DNA from 3 places in the Chitinophaga sp. 22308 genome. Region 2 is predicted to be linked to each of the others. Evidence: riboswitches for the same ligand, from Rfam matches in the RefSeq annotation. Region 2 holds a riboswitch; each other region holds the start of a gene.

Region 1 (2,206 bases), 920 kb from region 2:
AAGCGCTGCGGATAGGAGAAGCCTTTGAGGTCCGCGTCCAGTTTGTTCCATTGAAAATCCCCTGACAGTCCTACGTTCCACCAGTTGGTCACCGCAAACTGATTGGCGACCGACAGGTATACTTCCTGCTGATAGTAGCGGTTCTCCGCAAAGTAGGCAGTATCCGGGGCGAGGTAATGCGTATAGTCGTAGGCGTATTTACCGTTGAACATCAGGCTGTACCTGGGCGAGATGTCTTTGCGCCAGGATGACTGTGCAAAGAAGTTCCGGTCCCATTGGCGGTCCACATGTACAAACAGGTTGTTGGCCATATAGCCGGGCAGGCCGCGTTCTGAATCGTAAAAGTAGATTTTGGAGTTCCATTCACCACCGTTCATGACACCGTGCAGGCTGCCTTCGAGGCGGAAAGCGTTGATATCGCCGTTTTTGCGGATGGCCGTGGTATCATATCCCGCGGCAGGGTTTTGTTTGTCGGTTTTCCGGTAGCGGAATTTATACTGGCCATTGGCGTTGGTCCACTCACCGCTGAAAGTGGCCGACACGCGGCTGCTGATTTTCTCCTGCCATAGCACGGAAGGGTTGACGAGGCCAAAGGAGCCGGTCTTAAACGTTCCTCTCAGGTGTCTTCTTTCGCCTTCTTCGAAACGGGGCTTTAGGGTGGTGAGATAGATGGAGCCTGAGGAGCCATAGTCTTTTGCCGGTTGGAAGATGCTGCTTTTCTGGCCGTTGTAGAGCGCTATTTCCTCCATGTTGTCCAGCGAGAATTTGCCCAGGTCCACCACGCCGTTTTGTGCGTTGCCCAGTTCGATGCCGTCATAGAACACGCCGGTGTGGTTGGTGCCCATGCTGCGTATGTCCACTGTTTTCAGGCCGCCGATGCCACCGTAGTCTTTTATCTGGATACCCGAAAAAAAGCGCAGCGCATCCGCTACAGACTGGGAGTTCAGTCTTTGCAGCTCCGCCCCTTTCAGTTGTTGCCCGGGGGCGATTTCTTTACCGCCCCTGGGGGCAATGACAGATATTTCCCGCAGGTCTTTGGTCCGGGTGCTGTCAGTTTGCTGTTGCGCCATCAGGGACACAACAGGGCATCCTGCGAGCACCATGTACAAGGTGGTCCTCAGTAATGGGATACGCATGTTAATTCACCGTTTTGATAATTCATCCAACGGCCTTCGTAACAGGAAATAAAATCAAGGTGGATAACAGCAGGGTATCAGTCCTGCATCATGACTCATTTCCAAGCCTCATTCCACGAAGGCTTAAAAAAACTGATGCATGGCAGGTATTCTGACTTATCTCTGCTCCGGGCGGCCTTCCCATTGAATGTTCAACAGTGGCCGGATGGTTGCCCGGGCGTTTATGGAGACTTACAGCAGCGGGACTGTCCCGGATTTACACCGGTGTTCCCTTTTAATTACCCCACACCGCAATGGAGGGGGGTAAACCATTGCGGTGCGAAGGTAGTGCTTTAATTTATTTCTTCAAAAAGTTGTCAGGAGCTTATGGTCGATCGCGCATTTAATGAGCATAGCGGTATTGCGGGCTTTCAGTTTGCCCAGCAGGTTGCGGCGATGACTGTCTACCGTATCGCTGCTGATAAACAGTTTTTCCGCAATTTCATGGTTCGTATGCCCGTTGGCGATGAGCCACAGCACTTCTTTTTCCCTTTTGGTGATATGTAGTTCCCGGGTACGGGCGGCGCCGGCAGTGGTTTCCAGTTCGGCGGCCAGTACGGCGGAGAGGTAAGTGTGACCGCTATAGACATCGTGAATGGCTTTTAGCAGCTCCTCTTTATCGGCATTTTTCATCAGGCAGCCGCTCGCGCCGCTGTCCATCATATCCTGGATGCCGCGGCCGTCTTTATGATAGCTCAGTCCGAGCACCATCGTATCAGGATGGTTCTTTTTGATCAGGTGGCATAATTCCGCCCCGGCAATGTCGGGCAGCATGGTGTCGAGTAATACCACGTCTGTCTGGTGGTGCAGCAGGAAATTGAGGCAAGACTCCCCTGTTCTTGTTTCCCCTGTCAGTTCTATATCCTTTTCATAACTGAGTAAAGCGCGAAGTCCCTCTAATATCAATGGATGATCATCCACAAAATATAATCTGATCATGGTTTTTCATATTTGCTGTAACGTTGGCATGCTTAGGCATGGTATCTCCCGGGAGAACCGTTCTGTTTAGATTTCATTTACTACCCGTAATA
Region 2 (2,206 bases):
CATAAGCCTTCATGGTGTTCAGGTATACTTCTCCTGTGACCGGATGTACAGCGATATTGTTATATACGATATTGGCATTCTGAACGACTGTCTTTGCATCTGCCATAAATTCAGTTGCGCCCATACTGAAAACGTGGCGGTATATTTTGGTGCCGGCGCCGCTGAAATAAAGAGTGTCACCCTTGGCCGTGATGCCCGGCGTAGCCCCAAAACCGGCACTCACGCTGCCTGTGATGATATCATTGGCTTTTATCAGGGAGTAGTCCCTGAAATTGATTTTGGAAATTTTAGCAGGTGATCCGGTGGTGGATACCCAGATATTACCGTCACTGGCTCTTACCACGCCGCTTACAGACCCTTTCATGTCCAAAGCATAGGTGAGCGTGTCCTTATTCGGTTCCACAACATATACTTTAGAGCCGGCGGCGGCAAATATTTTATTGTTGGAAACGGCCAGGGTCAGCTTGGCGGCAGACCGGGAGCCTTTGATAAAGGTGAGGGCTTTGGTGATCGGATTAAATCTGTATAAGCCATTGTTATCACGGATGATGACATTTTCCTCGTTTAACACCGCCACATGCGTAGGCCAGCTTAATGCGGCCAGTTCATCGTTGTAGGCGGCTACCTTTTTAAGCGTTTCCGCATTGGCCACAACGAGCAGGCCGTCGTTGCTAAAAGCGTCGCCTACCGCGTTCTTTTTACCGTTTTGGGAAATGATGTATATTTTGTTGTTGCTGATGAAGAGGTCTTGTGCCACGTTTCCCAGTTGGGTGCCATTGGCCTTAAAGTAAGCACTGTCCGTTATTACGCCTTTGGGACTGATGAATATCAGAGATCCGTTCTCCGTGGTCATGTTGCCCTCATTTAAAATAAAGGTGCCGTACTTGTATTTTCCATATACGGTAACACTTGTCTGGGAGGAAACCTTTTTATTATTGGTGGAAGCGGTGACAGCGATAATATGTTCACCCATGTCCGTTGATACAAATTTAAAAATGGAGTCGGTAGCGGTGGTGCCCTTGCCGTTGACGGTCCAGTTGAAGGTGCTGCCCTGTGGCGCCTTTGCTTTAAACACCAGGGTGTCTTCCTGTGCTACACCGTTTTGAGAAAGCACATTGATGATGGCTACTTCTCCGGTCCCAACCGGCATAGGCTCAGTAGAATCTTTTTTTGAACAGGATACCAATGCGACGGCGACGAACGCCCCAAATGCGAAAACGCTTTTTTTCATAAAATGCTAGTACTAAATGACTGGTTTGATAGCCTATCAGATGACATGCGAAAACAATAAGACGCCGAAATAATTTCAGTGCAAGTTGCATTCAAAGCCCTATCCTCGAAGCTTTAAAAATTATCTGCATTGGCAGGTCTCCTGGCTTGTTCTCACTTCGGACGGCCTTCCCGTTTTTATTCACTAAAAACAGTGGCGAGTAGATGTCCGGGTGTTGTTACAGAACTTACAGTAGCGGGTCTGCTCAGGATTTACACCTGATTCCCTATTAATTTTAACATCGTGAAACCTATGTTAAAAACCAATTGCGGCGCGAAAGTACAATAAATTATTGAAAAAGAAAGAGGAGCCGTTTGTGTGAACGACTAAAAAAGAATACTTTAGCCAGCTGAATATCAGTTTCTTCAAAAAGAAAAGAAAGATGATTAACCCAACCACAAACGTATACAGAAAACAACTGATCGAAGGCTTTTCCATTCCCGCGGTTATCCGCAATGGCAGTTATTTTTTTGTTGATATAGATGTTTATGCAGATGGAAGAGTAGACTGCTGGAACTTTGAAGATCTCGCACATTTTAAGGAAGATGTCAGAAGAGGTTGGGTAGTGTTGAATATCCCGGACAATGAAGCTATCTCCATCCATGGACTGGGCAGCTGGACCATCACCAATGGTTCCTGGTTGTTTGATACGGAAAGTTTTATTGACTATGTGTTGCAGCTGATCAGGATACTCAACCCAACACTGGAAAATATCTACCAATACAGGCAAAAAGTTGTTAACGGTATTAAGATAGGAGAGAGCGCAAACGGAATTGTTTACAAAGAACAAAAAAGAACGGCCAATGATTTGTTTCCTGAAAAAATAGGCGGAGAAAGCATACACCTGTTTTATAAAGTGAGCGAGGAATACCACCTGGTTAAAGTGATCATTTTCCCCGACCTTACCATTCATCTGTCCCGTCTGGAGAAAGCGGT
Region 3 (2,206 bases), on a different contig from region 2:
CTGCTGTATCCTGCGTTCTGCAAAGATGTGCTGCCGGCGGGCATCGGCATCTGTTATTTTAGCGGTGCGTTGTTTTACGTTGTGGTCGTGGACCAGGGGAGATGTTTTCCTGCTTTCTATAGCCCTGATATTTGCTTCCAGCCCGGCTTTTGCGGCTGCTGCCGGTGATGCGGAGGCCAATTGCTGTAATGTTACCACTTCCTCGATTTTCTGTTTGGCGAAGGCCAGCCATTGTTTGACTTCAGGCGTCAGCGTGTTTTCCTGGCTCTCCAGGCTGAGGTCACAAGGGGAGTGCAGCAGGGAACAGGAAGGGGCGATCCATATCCTGTCGGCCCCGAGTTTACTGCTGGCTTGCGATATCAGTGATAGGGAATGACGGTAATCATTGATCCAGATATTCCTTCCGTCTACCAGTCCCAGTGACAGCTGCATCGTATCGGACAGTAACGGGGACGCAAGGATATCCCCCAGTTGGCTCGGACATCTCACCAGGTCCAGGTGCAGGATGTCAACAGGCAGTTGAAGGACTGTAGGAAGATTATCACCATAACATTCAAAATAGCTTGCCAATATGATATGCAGGTCGGGGAAAGCCGCTTTTATGTTGTGATAGGCACTGCTGAACACCTGTCTTTCTTTTTCTGCCAGATTGAGGGAAAGGCAGGGCTCGTCCAGCTGGATGGTCCGTGCGCCGGCATCATACAGTTTACCAATGATCTGCATATACACCGGCAGCAACCGGTCTATCAGTTCAATGCGGGAGAAGTGTTGTTCTTTTTCCTTGCCCAGTAGCAGGTATGAAACAGGACCGAGCAATACCGGTTTGGCATTGATCTGCTGCTGCCTGGCCTCTTTAAACTCATCGATGGCTTTTTCGGAAAAGAGTGCAAATTGCTGTGCTGCCGTGAATTCCGGGACGATGTAGTGGTAGTTGGTATCAAACCATTTGGTCATCTCCATGGCAGTGATGTCGTAACCGTCCTGCTGATAACCCCTTGCCATGGCAAACATCAGGTCAGTGGCGGACAATTGCCGTTCGGTGATCAGGGGGATGTAACGCGTTGGAATAGCGCCCAGCATCAGGCTCATGTCCAGCACCTGGTCATAAAAGGAAAAGTCGTTGCATGGGACGAGGTCAATACCGGCATCCTGTTGAAGCTGCCAGTTCTTTTGGCGAATACCGTGCCCTGTGGTTAATAATTCAGACAGTGTCTGTTTGCCTGCCCAGTAAGCTTCGCAGGATTTTTTGAGTTCACGCCGGCTGCCTATCCTCGGGTAGCCAAGATTGTGTGTGCGCATCTGAAACTTTTAAAATGATGAAATCAATTAAAAGTTCTTTGCTGAATTTCACGATGTTTCGCGGAAGAGGAATGACGGAGAAGCATAAACGATCTCCCTGCAGGGCACAGGATGCCCATAGGTACACAGAGAAAATCATCCGACATCACTTCAGTCCGCGAAAGCATTGTCAAATCCGGTTAGGCAGGTCTCCTGGCTTGTAACATTTTGCCGTCCTTCCCACCTTGCGGCAGTGGACATCATTGTGGCAAAACCTTTAAGTTACTTACAGTTGCGGGACAGCTTGTGATTTACACACAATTCCCTATTAATTTACGTGAAGTAAAACCTCTCCGGCTGATAAGAAATAAAGTAAGAACTGATTGTGCCTGCGAAAGTATACAATTCGCCAGATAAAAGCCAAACGGTTTTTGTAAGATGCTTTTTGCTGCTGGTTTTCAATGTATTAAATGGTTTTTAAAGCTGCCTCTGTCAGAAAAAGCTGTATCTGCCGGTAACATTTTGAAAAGTTGTGGTGTTATAAAGTGTGATATGATTACCCATTTCTAACCCTCAAATACATTATCATGCCTTATTCCCCTTTATTAATTAAGCCATTTAAAGATGAGCTGACCGACCTGGGCGTAAAGGAAATGCTTACGCCGGCGGATGTAGACAAAGCGATGGCCCAGGATGGAACAACACTGGTGATCATCAACAGTGTCTGCGGTTGCGCTGCCGGTGTAGCCCGCCCTGCTATCAGGATAATTATGGAAGACAACAGTATTAAAAAGCCGGACCGTGTAGTGACGGTTTTTGCCGGTCAGGACGTGGAAGCTACCGCGCGTTTCCGTAATTACATACCGGACATTCCTCCTTCATCACCATCTATCGCGCTTTTCAAGGACAAGGAGTTGATTTATTTCCT

What was found. Region 2 has a riboswitch for cobalamin ahead of ACTJJS_RS02435 (DUF5074 domain-containing protein). Riboswitches for the same ligand answer to the same signal wherever they lie in the genome.
Region 1: it holds a riboswitch for cobalamin, as region 2 does, so the genes downstream of both, ACTJJS_RS06425 (TonB-dependent receptor) here and ACTJJS_RS02435 (DUF5074 domain-containing protein) in region 2, are expected to answer to the same signal.
Region 3: it holds a riboswitch for cobalamin, as region 2 does, so the genes downstream of both, metE (5-methyltetrahydropteroyltriglutamate--homocysteine S-methyltransferase) here and ACTJJS_RS02435 (DUF5074 domain-containing protein) in region 2, are expected to answer to the same signal.

Annotation. Positions count from the first base shown of each region.
Region 1 covers NZ_JBQEOP010000001.1:1,524,205-1,526,410, reverse strand. The annotation lists gene ACTJJS_RS06425 (TonB-dependent receptor) at 1-1,136, opposite strand, end outside; cobalamin riboswitch at 1,261-1,464, opposite strand; gene ACTJJS_RS06420 (response regulator) at 1,482-2,114, opposite strand.
Region 2 covers NZ_JBQEOP010000001.1:602,151-604,356, forward strand. The annotation lists gene ACTJJS_RS02435 (DUF5074 domain-containing protein) at 1-1,150, opposite strand, end outside; cobalamin riboswitch at 1,346-1,552, opposite strand; gene ACTJJS_RS02440 (DUF7638 domain-containing protein) at 1,653-2,206, shown strand, end outside.
Region 3 covers NZ_JBQEOP010000002.1:460,596-462,801, forward strand. The annotation lists gene metE (5-methyltetrahydropteroyltriglutamate--homocysteine S-methyltransferase) at 1-1,299, opposite strand, end outside; cobalamin riboswitch at 1,465-1,646, opposite strand; gene ACTJJS_RS08515 (BrxA/BrxB family bacilliredoxin) at 1,866-2,206, shown strand, end outside.